3 regions of the Ensifer sp. CCNWLY38 genome follow, and region 1 is predicted to be linked to each of the others. Evidence: predicted binding sites of a transcription regulator. Region 1 holds the regulator's gene; each other region holds the start of a gene.

Evidence for each region. Region 1 encodes PhoB, which activates phosphate uptake and scavenging genes when phosphate is short. Its sites were predicted from a motif close to TGTCATNNANCTGTCAT; they were not measured.
Region 2: the regulator PhoB is predicted to act here: its motif matches at 2,515-2,531, upstream of V7S54_RS13045 (DUF2794 domain-containing protein).
Region 3: the regulator PhoB is predicted to act here: its motif matches at 1,887-1,903, upstream of V7S54_RS12855 (DUF1868 domain-containing protein).

What each region holds. Positions count from the first base shown of each region.
Region 1 is NZ_JBBBBO010000001.1:660,016-665,035, forward strand. It holds gene argF (ornithine carbamoyltransferase) at 1-532, opposite strand, end outside; gene V7S54_RS03260 (aspartate aminotransferase family protein) at 737-1,936, opposite strand; gene V7S54_RS03265 (GcrA family cell cycle regulator) at 2,358-2,879, shown strand; gene phoB (phosphate regulon transcriptional regulator PhoB) at 2,948-3,631, opposite strand; gene phoU (phosphate signaling complex protein PhoU) at 3,891-4,604, opposite strand; gene pstB (phosphate ABC transporter ATP-binding protein PstB) at 4,655-5,020, opposite strand, start outside.
Region 2 is NZ_JBBBBO010000005.1:216,811-221,830, forward strand. It holds gene V7S54_RS13030 (ABC transporter permease) at 1-229, shown strand, start outside; gene V7S54_RS13035 (Bax inhibitor-1/YccA family protein) at 451-1,188, shown strand; gene V7S54_RS13040 (GNAT family N-acetyltransferase) at 1,310-1,867, shown strand; gene V7S54_RS13045 (DUF2794 domain-containing protein) at 2,090-2,494, opposite strand; gene V7S54_RS13050 (DUF1223 domain-containing protein) at 2,808-3,581, opposite strand; gene acnA (aconitate hydratase AcnA) at 3,891-5,020, opposite strand, start outside.
Region 3 is NZ_JBBBBO010000005.1:177,922-182,941, forward strand. It holds gene hisC (histidinol-phosphate transaminase) at 1-12, opposite strand, end outside; gene V7S54_RS12845 (polyprenyl synthetase family protein) at 17-931, opposite strand; gene mtgA (monofunctional biosynthetic peptidoglycan transglycosylase) at 1,077-1,850, shown strand; gene V7S54_RS12855 (DUF1868 domain-containing protein) at 1,954-2,688, shown strand; gene V7S54_RS12860 (glutathione S-transferase family protein) at 2,710-3,357, shown strand; gene rpmF (50S ribosomal protein L32) at 3,503-3,688, shown strand; gene V7S54_RS12870 (hypothetical protein) at 4,039-4,440, shown strand; gene phaR (polyhydroxyalkanoate synthesis repressor PhaR) at 4,644-5,020, opposite strand, start outside.

The DNA of each region.
Region 1 (5,020 bases):
GATAGCCGAAGCGGGCGGAGCCTTCGATCAGCGAGTGCAGCACATTGTTGCCGTCGCCGGTCCAGGCGATCGTCTTGCCCTTCACCGGTCCGCGATGCTCCTCGAAGGTCATGATGTCGGCCATGATCTGGCAGGGATGAGTGTCATCGGTCAGGCCGTTGATGACGGGTACCGTCGCGTGCTCTGCCAACTCCAGCAGGCGGCGATGGTCGGTGGTGCGGATCATGATCGCATCGACATAGCGTGACAGGACCTTCGCCGTATCGCCAATGGTCTCGGCGCGGCCGAGCTGCATCTCCGTGCCCGACAGGAACAGGGTTTCGCCGCCGAGCTGGCGCATGCCGACATCGAAGGACACACGGGTGCGGGTGGACGGCTTTTCGAAGATCATCGCCAGCATCTTGCCGGCGAGCGGCTTCTCGGCGGTTCCGGCCTTGACCGTCGCTTTTCGGACGCGGGCATCATCGATGATCGTCCGGAGATCGGCGGTCGTCATGGCCGAAAGATCGAGAAAATGTCTGGTGCCTGCCATCGTACTCGGTTCCTGTCTGAAAACGGATCCTAGGTGCGCCCGCTCCTACGGGACGCACAAAGGTCACTTTAACACTTTGGATCGGTCCTACAGCGCCGCGTGTCTCATCAGACGCGCATAGGTCGCTGTAGCACTTTGAAGTGCTGCATGTTTTTATCCTAAAATCGACCAGGATTTAAGGAACATGCAGTCGGCCCTCATCCGTTAAGCGGCGGCGTTGCCGCCAGCCTTCCGCACTGCTTCAGCGGCGCGCTCGATGCGTGCGAGGCCCTCGCGTGCTTCCTCCGCCGTCACAGTCAACGGCGGCAGCAGGCGCAACACGTTGTCGCCGGCCGGCACGGCCAGGAGCTTCTCGGCGCGGATCTCCTTCAAGAGATCGGCCGAGGGGCCCTTCACCTTGATGCCCAGCATCAGGCCATCGCCGCGGATATCCTCGATGACATCGGGATAGCGATCCTTCAGCGAAGCAAGGCCCTGGCGGAAGACGAGCGCGACATCGCGCACATGGGCGAGGAAGCCATCAGCGAGGATGACGTCGAGCACGGCGTTGCCGACGGCCATCGCCAGCGGATTGCCGCCATAGGTCGAGCCATGCGTGCCCGCCACCATGCCGGCTGCCGCCTCCTCCGTCGCCAAGCAAGCGCCGAGCGGAAAGCCGCCGCCGATGCCCTTGGCAACGGCCATGATATCCGGGCGGATGCCCGTCCACTCATGGGCGAAAAGCTTGCCGGTGCGGCCGACGCCGGTCTGAACCTCGTCGAGGATCAGGAGCAGGCCGAATTCGTCGCACAGGGCGCGCAGTTCCTGCATGAATTCCTTGGTCGCGGGACGGATGCCGCCCTCGCCCTGGATCGGCTCGATCAGGATCGCGGCGGTCTCCTCGGTGATCGCATTCTTGACGGCCGCGATGTCGCCGAACGGAACCTGGTAGAACCCTGGGGCCTTTGGCCCGAAACCTTCAATGTACTTTTGCTGACCACCGGCGGCGATCGTCGCGATCGTGCGGCCGTGGAAGGCGCCCTCGAAGGTGATGATGTGAAACTTCTCCGGCTGCCCCTTGGCGAAGTGGTACCGCCGCGCCGTCTTGATCGCGCATTCCAGCGCTTCCGCACCGGAATTGGTGAAGAAGACCCGATCGGCAAAGGTGACGGCCGCCAGGCGGCGTCCAAGACTTTCCTGACCGGGAACCTCGTAAAGGTTGGAAAGGTGCCAGACCTTCTCGGCCTGCGCCTTCAGCGCCTCGACGAGATGCGGATGCGCATGACCAAGCGAGTTCACAGCTACGCCGGCGGCGAAGTCGAGGTAGCGCGAGCCGTCTTCGGCGATCAGCCAGACGCCCTCTCCTCGCTCGAAACGCAACGGCGCGCGCATGTAGGTATCGTAAAGCGGCGTGGTTGCAGTCATGCGAGGCTCTCCTTCACTCCAATCGGCATCGATCCCGCTGTTTTATGCGGCCCGATAAAAATCAAAAATGCCGCCTTTCGGCGGCGCAGGCACTATTCCTATTTCGCAGTGCAATGTCAACAAAACCAAGCCTTGCAGCGCGGTAGCGAGGCCCATTTCCCTGCGACGAAAAAATCGGCTGGAAGGGCTTGCAAAAATGCAACGCCGATCGAGCAAGTTGGGGAAAACTACGAATTCGATTCGGCGTGATTCCCCGGACTCTTGCCACGGAGTCCGGCGGTCAGTACGTTAACATTCAATTACTAGACGCATGCGGCGGACCTAGTCACCAAAAGAGTTATCGCGTTTGCAACCTCGGGATTCAGCCGGGGTGCGGTGAGGGATTCTGCCATCCCCAACGCTGAGAACGGAGAGTGCAGAAATGAACTGGACTGACGAGCGGGTGGAGAAACTGAAGAAGCTTTGGTCCGAGGGCCTGAGCGCAAGCCAGATCGCGGCACAGCTCGGCGGCGTCAGCCGTAACGCTGTCATCGGCAAGGTTCATCGCCTGAGCCTTCCAGGCCGCGCCAAAGCCGGCGGCAGCACCACTGCGGCGGCCCGCCCGAAGCGGCCGACCTCGGCGCCGCGCGCTCCGAACTACGCCGCGCGCGTTTCGACCCGCACCGTTGCCCGCCCGTCCGGCGCCACCGTTCTCAAGGAAGAGATCGAAGTCGATCTCGTTGCCGAGCAGGATTTCAGCATCCAGACCGACGTGGTCGTGCCGATGTCCCGCCGCCTCGAGCTGACCCAGCTCACCGAACGCACCTGCAAGTGGCCGATCGGCGACCCGCTGAAGGAAGAGTTCCACTTCTGCGGCAACGACTCCCCGGAAGCTTCGCCCTATTGCAGCTTCCATGCGCGGCTTGCCTACCAGCCGTCGGCCGAGCGCCGTCGGATGCGCTAAGGATCCGCACAGGACCAAAACGAAAGGGGCCGATCGGCCCCTTTTTTATTGACTTCCGTTTGCCCTTCTCAGCTTTCGAGCGAGTAGCCGGCGCCGCGCACGGTGCGGATGACATCAGGCATGGTCGAGAAGTTCAGCGCCTTGCGCAGGCGGCCGACATGCACGTCGACGGTCCGCTCGTCGACATAGATGTCGTGGCCCCAGACGCCGTCCAGCAACTGCGAGCGCGAGAAGACACGGCCCGGAGAGGACATCAGGAACTCCAGCAGGCGGAACTCCGTCGGCCCCAGGCGAACTTCGCGGCTGCGGCGATGGACGCGATGGGTTTCCCGGTCGAGCTCGATGTCGCCGCAGCGCAGCAGCGTCGAGAGAACTTCGGGCTTCGCCCGGCGAAGCATCGCCTTGACGCGGGCCATCAGCTCCGGCGTCGAGAAGGGCTTGACCACATAGTCGTCCGCCCCGGTCGCAAGACCACGGACGCGCTCGCTTTCCTCGCCGCGCGCCGTCAGCATGATGATCGGCAGCCGCTCCGTCTCCGGGCGCTGGCGCAGTCTACGGCAAAGCTCGATGCCGGAGACACCGGGCAACATCCAGTCGAGGATCAGAAGGTCGGGCAGGCGTTCCTGTAGCCGGATCTCCGCCTCGTCACCCCTGAGGATCGTATCGACGTCGAAGCCTTCAGCTTCCAGATTGTAACGCAGCAGGACGCTCAGCGCCTCTTCGTCTTCGACCACGGCGATTTTTGGCAACATCAGGTAACGTCTCCTTACCGCGAGCGCCGTGCGGGTCCAGCGGACCGGCCGGCGCTCAGACACTCTAAATCTGGAGCACCCCCGCCATTTTCAAAGGCGGTGCGAAAAGCCGCATGCTTCAGATACAGGAATTCGGGGCCGCGACCGAAGCCGCGACCGGATGATATTCATGGGGCATGCATTGCGAACGGCGCGTTTAACGCCAGAGCGGGATGAGGAAAAGTGTATGCGGTTGTCCCCCGCATCCCGCTCAAACCTTCTAGTCGTTGACCGAGCCCAACGTCGACGTGTTGTCATCCTTCGGGCGCTCGCCCTCCGGCTGGGCACCCGTCGCCATGTAATAGATCGTCTCTGCGATGTTGGTCGCGTGGTCGCCGATACGCTCGATGTTCTTGGCGCAGAACAGAAGATGCGTGCAGGGCGTGATGTTGCGCGGATCTTCCATCATGTAGGTGAGCAGCTCGCGGAACAGCGAGGTGTAGATCGCGTCGATCTCCTCGTCGCGTTCGCGAATGCTGTTGGCCTTCTCCGGCGATCGCGAGGCATAGACGTCGAGCACTTCCTTGAGCTGCACCAGAGCGAGCTCGGCGAGGTGCTCGAGACCGCGGGCGAGCTTGCGCGGGATGCCCGAACCGGCAACGGCGATCACGCGCTTGGCGGTGTTCTTGCCGAGGTCGCCGACACGCTCCAGGTCGGAGGCGATGCGGATCGACCCCATGATCTCGCGAAGGTCGGCGGCGACAGGCTGGCGCTTGGCGATCGTGACAATCGCCTTCTCGCCGATCTGGCGCTCGGCATCATCGAGAACGGTGTCGTCCGAGATTACCTTTTGCGCCAGCGCCAGGTCGGAATTGACCAGGGCGCGGACGGATTCGGCGACCATCTGCTCGGCGAGACCGCCCATTTCCGAGATGCGGCGCGTCAGGTACTTCAGTTCTTCGTCATAGGCGGACATGATATGCATGGACATGATCGTCGATCCTTACAGGCGCTTTCCAGTGACTGTTGCAGCCGTGATTGGCCTCAGCCGAAGCGGCCCATGATGTAATCCTGGGTGCGCTGGTCATCCGGATTGGTGAACATCTTGTCGGTGTCGTTCTCCTCGACAAGGTTGCCGAGGTGGAACATGGCGGTGCGCTGCGAAACGCGGGCGGCCTGCTGCATCGAGTGGGTCACGATGACGATCGTGAAGTTCGTGCGCAGTTCGTGGATGAGTTCCTCGACCTTGGCGGTCGCGATCGGGTCGAGTGCCGAGCAGGGCTCGTCCATCAGGATGACTTCCGGGCTGACGGCAACGGCGCGTGCGATGCAAAGGCGCTGCTGCTGACCACCGGAAAGTCCGGTACCCGGCTCCTGCAGGCGGTCCTTCACCTCGTTCCACAAACCTGC
Region 2 (5,020 bases), on a different contig from region 1:
CTACGAATATGCCATTCTCGGCCTCGCAACCGCGGTTTTCGCGCTGTTTGCCGGCGGAGTTGCCGCCTGGTTCGTCGTCAGCCGCATCATGACGCTGCCGTCAAGCTTCCTGCCGGATGTCGCCATCCTGACGGTTGTAGGAGCGCTGGTGATGACCGTCGGCATCGGTCTTGCCGGTACCTGGCGTATTCTCGGCCAGAAGGCGGCGCCGGTCCTGCGAGAGCTTTGAGCGGTGAAGTTAACCGTAAATCCCCGTCGCGCTTGCCGGAAACGGCCGGATCCGTTCGAATCCAGCGGTTTCGGGTCTTGTACGCAACGGGTTTCGGCATCATATTTATCCACAGGCATGCTGGAGCTCCGCAGCGGCGCCTGGGCGTGGAAGCCAGCCTTCCAAAGCAGACGTTCGCCGCCCGACACCGTAACTTCCACCGGAGCTTAAATGAGGAAACAATGGCTGATCTGAGAAACTACCAAACCCGAATGTCGCCCGCCGGCGCTCAGGCGGGTGCCGTGATCGATGAGGGCCTTCGCGCGTACATGCTGAAGGTCTACAACCTGATGGCCCTGGGCCTGGCGATCACAGGCGTGGCAGCTTACGGAACCTATGCGCTTGCCGCCTCCAATCCGGCATTCGCCCAGCTCATCTACGCTTCGCCCCTGAAGTGGGTCGTGATGCTGGCGCCGCTGGCGATGGTCTTCTTCATGAGCTTCCGCATTAATTCGATGAGCGTCTCCGCAGCACAGACGGCGTTCTGGATCTACGCCGCCCTGATGGGCTTGTCGCTGTCGTCGATCTTCCTGGTCTTCACCGGCCAGAGCATCGTGCAGACGTTCTTCGTCACGGCCGCTTCGTTCGGTGCGCTGTCACTTTACGGCTACACGACCAAGAAGGATCTGTCGGGCTTCGGCACGTTCCTGATCATGGGCCTCTTCGGCCTGATCATCGCGTCGATCGTCAACATCTTCCTTGCTTCGTCGGCCCTCGGCTTCGCGATCTCCGTGATCGGTGTTCTGATCTTCGCTGGCCTTACCGCCTACGACACGCAGAAGATCAAGGAAATGTACTATGAAGCCGACGACAGCACCGTTGCCGGCCGCAAGGCGATCATGGGCGCTCTGACGCTCTACCTCGACTTCATCAACCTGTTCATGTTCCTGCTGCAGTTCATGGGCAACCGGAACAACTAAGCTTGAAATGAATAGCGGAAAAGGCGGCCTCGGCCGCCTTTTTTGTTGCCGGAAATAGTTGATCGCGTCCCGGCCTCATGGGAGTGAAGGACGACGAAACCTCGAGATGCAGTTTGCCGCCATGTCCCTGAGTTTGCGTGACGCCGCCTTGGCCGACCTTCCTGCCATCACCGCGATCTACCGCGAGTCCGTTCTGAACGGCGTCGCCACCTATGAGATCGAACCGCCTTCCGAGGCGGAGATGCGAAACCGCTTCGAGACGATCATCAACAACGGCTACCCCTATATGGTCGCATGCGATGGCAGCGGATCGATCGTCGGCTATGCCTATGCGTCCGCCTTCCGGACGCGCACGGCCTATCGCTTTCTGGTCGAGGATTCGATCTACCTGGCGCCGGAAGCGCGCGGCAAGGGTGCCGGCAAGGCGCTGCTTGTCGAACTCATTCGTCGTTGCACCGAGCTCGGCTTCCGGCAGATGGTTGCGGTGATCGGCGGTGCCCACCCGGCGTCGATCGCCGTACACAGCTCGCTCGGCTTCGAGCATCAGGGCACGATGAAAGCGACTGGCTTCAAGCATGGCCGTTGGCTCGACACGGCGATCATGCAGCTCGCGCTTGGCGAGGGCCAGACGAGCGATCCGCCGGAAGACGTCTATCCGGACACGCTTTATCAGAACTGATCGCCGCCTCGCGGACGCCCGACATGCGCTGATTGCAGTGAGCCGTCCCGGGGCAGGTCAAAGCCCAGCGTCGGAAGAGGTCGCCGCGCATCTCACCGGGACGCCGGTGCGGATCAGGTCTCAAGGCGCGTCGCGATCTTGCAGTCCGCTCCCAGCGCTTCAAGTTTCTGATATTTCGCATGTCGTTATTGCAAACCGCCGCGCACTTTCGCGCGACCTGCTTCAGGTTTCCACCAGCTTCAGGACCTTGTCGAACACCTTGAGCACCTGGGCGAGCTCATGGCCGCGTTTCAGGATCGTGCCGTGAATGTTCAGCACGCTATAGGCGCCCTGTTTCGTCGACAGCTTCGGGTTCTTCTCGATCCGGTAGAGCGGCATTTCGCCCGAACGCTTGAACACCGAGAAGACCGCGCGGTCCTTCAGGTGGTCGATGGCGTAGTCCCGCCACTCGCCTTCGCCGACCATTCGACCGTAGACCCAAAGGATCTGGTCCAACTCGCGGCGATGGAAAGTGATGGGGGGAGGGTTCTTGGCGTTCTTGTATTCGTGAAGATCGACGACCACTTCGGAAGTGGTCTCGCGCTGATGGCGCGCCTCGCCTTGCGGCAAATCCGGCTCATCGGTCATCGGCAATCCGGCCTTCTGTTGTGACAGAACGATAACAGTGTGCCTGACGTGAGCCGAAAAGCAAGCCGGAAGCCGTTGGACGATGTGGGCATTTCTTACCTCTGCCCCATTTCAGTCAAACCGCCGCCCCAATTCACCGCAAAACTCGCGAGCGCTGACGGACAGAGTCGTTGCCACCGTATGTCCGGTCAGGTCGTCATGCTGCGGGAGTTCACCGAACGCAGCCATGGCCGGTTCGGTCCGGTAACTTCGAACCCTCAGCCCCAGCCCCTCGATGCTGCCGGGCCGAACCACCCCCTTGCGCCGCGCCCGCTTACAATTTGCCTTGCGGGCCGGCGAGCACGGCCGTGGCGCCGATGATCGCGCCCGGCGTTTCCTTGTCCTTCATCGATTGCAAGAGAACGGCACAGCCGCTGTTGCCGGGCCGCTCGGTCAGAACCGTTGCGGGAAGGGTGAAGGTTGCCGGCTTTCCGTCCCACATGCCGATCGTCTGAATGTCGCGCACGGCATGCCAGTAGGGGATTTCCTTGCCGCTGTTCTCCCCCTTCTCCATCTTCACCACTTTCGCGCGGTCGAAATAGACGACGACGACGTTCGCCTTGCCGATGCCGCTACCGACGTTGATCTGGATTTCTTCGCCCTCAATCTTCGCCTCGACGGGAACGGCAAGCCCCTTGCCTTCGGCCTTCATCGTCTCCAGCCGCGTCTTGATCGCCTGAAGATTGCCGCCGTTGACATGGTCGCGCCCGTTCAGGATCGCCTGGGGCGTATAGACGCCATTGCGGCCGAGCATGCGCGCATAGGCGTATTGCCGTTCGGTATTTTCCTTGGAGGCCAGGGTGTCCGCCCAACCGAGATAGTTCCAGTAGTCGACATGGTAGGCGAGCGCCACGACGTCACCTCCATCGACAAGGGCCTTCAGTGCCGCATCGGCCGGCGGGCAGGAGGAACAGCCCTGGCTGGTGAACAGTTCCACGACGCCTTTGATCACCTGTCCGTCCTGTGCCCCGGCCGGTGCACCAGCGGCTGCGAACAGCCCGAAAGCCAGTGCAAAAGGGCGAATGAAAGAACGGTCTGCGGATGTCATGGCGTCACTTCGTTGGGGGCCGTCGGCCTACTCCTTATGGGGGAGTTCATTACATACGCCGGCCACGCATCAACGGGAAGTCACGTTGGAGTGAGGTGACGGGTGAGCACGGGCTTGTGTTGGACGTTCTGGGATTTGACGACCAAAGAAAGAGCCGGGGCGCCTTTCGACGTCCCGGCTCCAATGCTTTGCGATGGTTCTACAGCGCCGCGCGTCTTATCAGACGCGCAAAGGTCGCTGTAGCACTTTGATTTTCTGCATGTCTTCGTCCTTAAATCGAGATCGATTTAAGGAGACATGCAGTAGCGATCAGGCGGCGAGGTCGCGCAGAACCGTCTGCAGGATGCCGCCGTTGTTGACGTAGGTCACTTCGTCCAGCGTATCGATCCGGCAGATCAGCGGAATTTCCTTCACGCTGCCGTCGCCATAGGTAACCTTGGCAACGCGCTTTTCGCGCGGCTGGACATTGGCGAGGTTGTCGATGGTGACGATTTCATCGCCCTTGAGGCCCAGCGATTCCCAGGTCGTGCCCTCTTCGAAGACGAAGGGGATGACGCCCATGCCGACCAGGTTCGAGCGGTGGATGCGCTCGAAGGACTGCGCGATGACGGCCTTGACGCCGAGCAGGTTGGTGCCCTTCGCAGCCCAGTCGCGCGACGAACCGTTGCCGTATTCGACGCCGGCGAAGATGACGAGCGGAACGCCCTCTTCCTTGTACTGCATGGCGGCGTCGTAGATCGACATCTCTTCCTTCGACGGATAGTGGATGGTGTAGCCACCTTCCTTGCCGTTCGGGCCGAGCATGTGGTTGCGGATGCGGATGTTGGCAAAGGTGCCGCGCATCATCACCTCATGGTTGCCGCGACGCGTACCGTACTGGTTGAAGTCGGCAACGCCGACGCCATGACCGATGAGGTAGGCACCAGCCGGCGAGGCAGCCTTGATCGAACCGGCCGGCGAGATGTGGTCGGTGGTGATCTTGTCGCCGAACAGGCCGAGAACGCGCGCACCCTTGATGTCGGAGATGCCTGAGCCGGACTTGCCCATGCCGACGAAGTAGGGCGGGTTCTGCACGTAGGTCGAGCCATCGTCCCAGGCGTAGGTCTGGCCCGGAGGAACCTGAACGGCCTGCCAGTTTTCGTCGCCCTTGAACACGTCCGCGTACTTGGTCGCGTAGAGTTCACGGGTGACGTACTTGAAGATGAACTCCTGGATTTCCTTCGAGGTCGGCCAGATGTCCTTGAGGAAGACCGGGTTGCCGTCCTTGTCTTCGCCGAGCGGTTCGTTGGTCAGGTCCTTCTGGACCGTACCGGCGAGTGCGTAGGCAACGACGAGCGGCGGCGAGGCGAGGTAGTTCGCCTGAACGTCCGGCGAGATACGGCCTTCGAAGTTGCGGTTGCCGGAGAGAACGCCGGCAGCAATCAGGCCCTTGTCGTTGA
Region 3 (5,020 bases), on a different contig from region 1:
GTATTTGCTCACGGGGTTAATTCCTGCGGTTGGCGACGAAACGGGCGGTGTCGACGAGAATGGCCGAGCGCTCGCCATAGGGCGCAAGCAGGGCTTCGGCTTCTGCGACCAGTTGCTCCAGCCGCTCTTCTGCCCAGGCCTGGCCGTGCAGCGCGACCAGCGTGCCCTTGCCGCGGGCGGCGTCCTTGCCGGTCGCCTTGCCCATGGTCTCTGCGTCAGCGGTGAGGTCGAGCAGGTCGTCGGCGAGCTGGAAGGCGAGGCCGATCTTTTCGCCGAAGTGGCGAAGCCGGGCGCGGTCGTCTTTCGATGCGCCAGCGACGATGGCGCCCGCTTCGCAGGCGAAGCGGATGAGGGCGCCGGTTTTCATGGCCTGCAGCGTCACGATGCCGGCCTCGTCGGGCGGCGACTTCTCCGCTGCCAGATCGAGCGCCTGTCCGCCGGCCATGCCGCCGTGGCCGGCGGCGCGTCCGAGCGCCAGGATCAGCTCCACTTTCTGGCCGTCCGTCAGCAGCGTTTCGGGGGCCGCGATGGTGTCGAAGGCGAAGGTCAGCAGGCTGTCGCCGGCGAGGATCGCGGTTGCCTCGTCGAAGGCCTTGTGCACCGTCGACTGGCCGCGCCTGATATCGTCGTCGTCCATCGCCGGCAGGTCGTCATGGACGAGGGAATAGCAATGGACGCATTCGAGCGCCGCGCCGACGCGCAAGGATGCATCTAGGCTGCCGCCGAGAAGATCCGCACATTCGATCACCAGGAAGGGGCGCAGACGCTTGCCGCCGTTCAGCACGCCGTGCCGCATGGCCGCGAGCAGGTTTGCCGGTCGCGTGATCTCGTCGACCGCTGTCGCCGAGCCGAGCAGGCGCTCGAGCAGAGCTTCGACGGCGCGGGCATTGCCGGTAAGGCGGCGGGTAAAGGGCGATGTGTCCTGGCTCATGCGCGCTCTTTGGCACGGGCGAAGAGGGCTTTCAACGGGGATTCGTGTCGCAGCGGCGCGCTTTCCCTGGGACAGCCGCCTGGGCGCCTTGCCTTTTACCAGAAAGCCCGTTCAACTTTGCCGGACCATGCACTAAGAGAAGCGGATGGACAGCGAGGTGAACAGTCAGGCCGTGAACGTCGTTCCGGAAGCGCGCGAGGAGGGCGAAGTGCCTTCCAGTCGCTGGTCTTCGCTTCGCCGGACGTTACGCACGAAACGCCGCCAGATCATCCTGGCTGTCCTGGGTTTCGTTGCCCTGCCCTATGTGCTGATCGTTCTCTATCTCGTCGAGTTCGTCCACCCGGTCTCCACCTTGATGCTGCGCGATCTCGTTTTGCTTCGCGGCTACGACCGCCAATGGGTCGATTTCGAGAACATCTCGCCGGTGCTCGTCCAATCGGTGATGATGTCGGAGGACGGTCAGTTCTGCGCCCATGACGGTGTCGACTGGGGCCAGATGCGCGGCGTGGTCGAGGATGCGCTTGACGGGGAATCGACCCGTGGCGCCAGCACCATCCCGATGCAGACGGTCAAGAACCTCTACCTCTGGAACGGCCGCTCCTTCCTGCGCAAGGGCATGGAACTGCCGCTGGCAATTGCCGCCGACTTCGTCTGGAGCAAGCGGCGGTTGATGGAGATCTATCTGAATGTCGCCGAATGGGGGGATGGTATCTACGGTATCGAGGCGGCGGCCCGCCACCATTTCGGCGTTTCCGCGGCGAAGCTCTCGCGCCGGCAGGCCGCACTGCTTGCGGTTTCGCTGCCCAATCCGAAAGAGCGCAACGCCGGTAAACCCGGCCGTGGGCTCAAGCGTCTGGCGAATTTGATCGAGCGTCGCGCCAGCCGCTCCGGCGGCTACATCACCTGCCTTTATGATTGAGATCAGACCTTTTCATTGGATGCGGTTGCCGGGGGATGTCATCCTGGCTTCGTAGAGTTCTGCCATCTGGGCCTCTCTCCATTCGAAAGGCCCGATCGCTCCCATGCCCCCAATTTCCCCTTCGCTTCTCGCCTTTGGCCGCAACGCAAACACCATTCCGCCGAAGCATCTCGGAACCCGCTACGCCACCGACGGCCGCTTCCTGCGGGAGCCGGGCAACACAGTCGTCTCCCACGTCACCGCCGGATCACCGTCCGAGGCGGCCGTACTTGCCGTGCGTGAGCGTCTGATGGCGATGCCCGAGGCCGGGCAGTTTGCCTTCACCCATCCGTCCAGCCTGCATATGACGATCTTCCAGGGCATCATCGAATATCGTCGCAGGCTACCCTATTGGCCCGTCGATATGGCGCTCGATACGCCGATCGATGTGATGACCGAACACTACTGTGCGCGGCTGAAGCACTTTGCGCCGTTGCAGCCCTTCCGGGCCCGCGTGACGGATGTCACGCCGACCGGTCTTGCGCTTGAAGGCGACAGCGCCGCCGATCGCGCTTGCCTCAAGGCTTGGCGCGATGCTTTCGCCGAAGTCTTCGGCTATCGCCATCCCGATCATGACGACTATGCGTTTCACATCACCTTCGCCTATGTCATCGACTGGCTCGATGACGCGGCACTGCCGCGCTGGCAGGAAATGTTGAGCGAACAACTCGCCTACCTCAGGGAACGGGCGCCGGTGATCGAGCTCGATCCGCCGGCCTTCTGCTCGTTTGAGGACATGAACCATTTCGAGGAACTGATCGTTTTCTCGGACAGATCAGCAATCACGGCCAGCAATTAAGGCCAGCATCAAGGAATGTAGATGACCGGACTTACCCTTTACGTCGGCAACAAGAACTATTCGTCCTGGTCGATGCGGCCCTGGATGGCGATGACCGCCGCGGGCATCGCCTTCGAGGACGTGGTCATTCCCTTCGATTTCGCGGCCGGCAATCCTGATATCCGCGCGGTCTCGCCGACGGGGCGCGTGCCGTTGTTGCGGCATGGCGATCTGCTTGTCTGGGAGTCGCTGGCGATCATCGAATATGTCGCCGAGCTCTTTCCCGACGCCGGGATTTGGCCGGCCGATCGCCAGGCCCGCGCCCGGGCCCGCAGCTATTCCATGGAGATGCTCTCCGGTTTCAGGGCGCTGCGCGGTGCCTGCCCGATGAACGTCCGCCGGGAGAGGCGGGCTCTTCAGGTGGATGCCGACGTTCGCGCTGATGTCGTCCGCATCGAGCAAATCTGGAAGGAGGCGCTCGCCCAATCCGGCGGCCCGTTCCTCTTCGGATCCTTCAGCGCGGCGGATGCGATGTACGCACCTGTGGTCAACCGCTTCGACGTCTACGATCTCGTTGCGGATCAGGAAACGCTCGGTTACATGGATCGCGTCAAGGCACATCCCGCTTTCCTGAAATGGGAAGAGGCCGCCCGCGCGGAGCCCTGGGTCGCTGCCGAAGACGAGGTCTGAAACGGCCGAGTCGAAAATTTGCGGCTGGGGACTGGTCAAACAGCAGTTGCCCATGTATAAGCGCGCCAAATTTCCGTGATTAACATCTGTTTTACACGGCCATTTCGGCTGCTGAACAGTGTTTGCCCGATAAGTGGAGAATGAAATGGCTGTACCGAAAAGAAAAACGAGCCCGTCCAAGCGTGGCATGCGCCGTTCCGCTGACGCTCTCAAGACGCCGACCTACGTCGAAGACAAGAACTCCGGCGAACTGCGTCGTCCGCACCACATCGACCTGAAGACCGGCATGTACCGTGGCCGTCAGGTTCTGACCCCGAAGGAAAACGCATAAGCGTTTCCGTTCGTGGAATGGTTCAAAGGGCTGGCTCTGCCGGCCCTTTTGTTTTGCGTCTGACATTTTCTCGCTTGGACCCTGTGTTATCCGCAGGAGCTAGAGCATCACGCGCCAAGGTGAAGTCACTGGGAGCGGAGAGATGCTCTAGACCCAAAGTGCTAGAGCGTCCTTGGTGCGTTCATGCGAACGCACAGCGCTCTACAGCGCCGCGCGTCTTATCAGACGCGCAAAGGTCGCTGTAGCACTTTGAATTGCTGCATGTTTTTGTCCTTCAATCGGCTACGATTAAAGGAAACATGCAGTAGGCCTGAAGACGCCGCAAGACGCGGCAAAGGAGTTTGCGCCTGATGCTCGCTGCCGTTCCGCTGCTGATCCTGCCGTTCGTTGTCTACAATTTCGCGATGATCGGAATGTTCGGCGGTATGGCCGGGTTGAACGCCGAGATGCTGTCGCTGTCCATGCTGTCGGGCGCGACCTGGACGATGCGCTTCGGCGACCTCCTGATCGTCGTCGCACTGCTGTTGCTCTTCGTCGAATTGCTGAAGGCGACCCGCACGAGCACGCGTGCGCTGATGGATCACCTGTTGTCGATGATCCTGTTCATCGCCTTCCTGATCGAATTCCTGCTGCTGGCGCCGGCGGCAACCCAGCTGTTCTTCATCCTGATGACGATCAGCTTCATCGACGTCATCGCCGGCTTCGCCGTCTCGATGCGCTCGGCCGGACGGGACGTGTCGATCGGCCTTTAAAGCCTGTCGCGCAAAAGTGCGCAGCGGTTTTGCGACAACGACATGCGAAATATCAAGAACTTAAAGCGCAAGGAGCGAATCTGAGAGTTCGCGACGCGCTTTAGGTCACGATCGATCCTCGGGCGTTGGCCCAATTCAGGGTATTGTTTGCTGGACGGGAATTGGGCGGGTGGCTCACACCCGCCTTTGCAAGGAGAATGCGCTCAGCCGAGATTGTCGAGCTTGGTCTGGAGAGCGCGAAGCTGCTCCTTGAGCTCGTCGATATCCTTGGCTTCGGCCTTCTTGGTTTCCTTCACCGGCGGGGCGGTGATGAAAGGCGAGAACATCTGCATCGCCTGATGGAACATCTCGGTATTGCGGCGGACCTGCTCTTCGACAAGTTGCAGCGGAACCTGCAGGTTCTTGCCGAGCGGCGTGTCACCGAAGGCCTTGTTGATCTGCTCGCGCATCTGCGACTGCTGCTCGGTGAAAGCCTGCATCGAATGCTCGAGATAGCTCGGCACCACCATCTGCATCTGGTCGCCGTAGAACGAGATCAGCTGGCGCAGGAAGGAGATCGGCAGAAGCGTGTTGCCGGTCT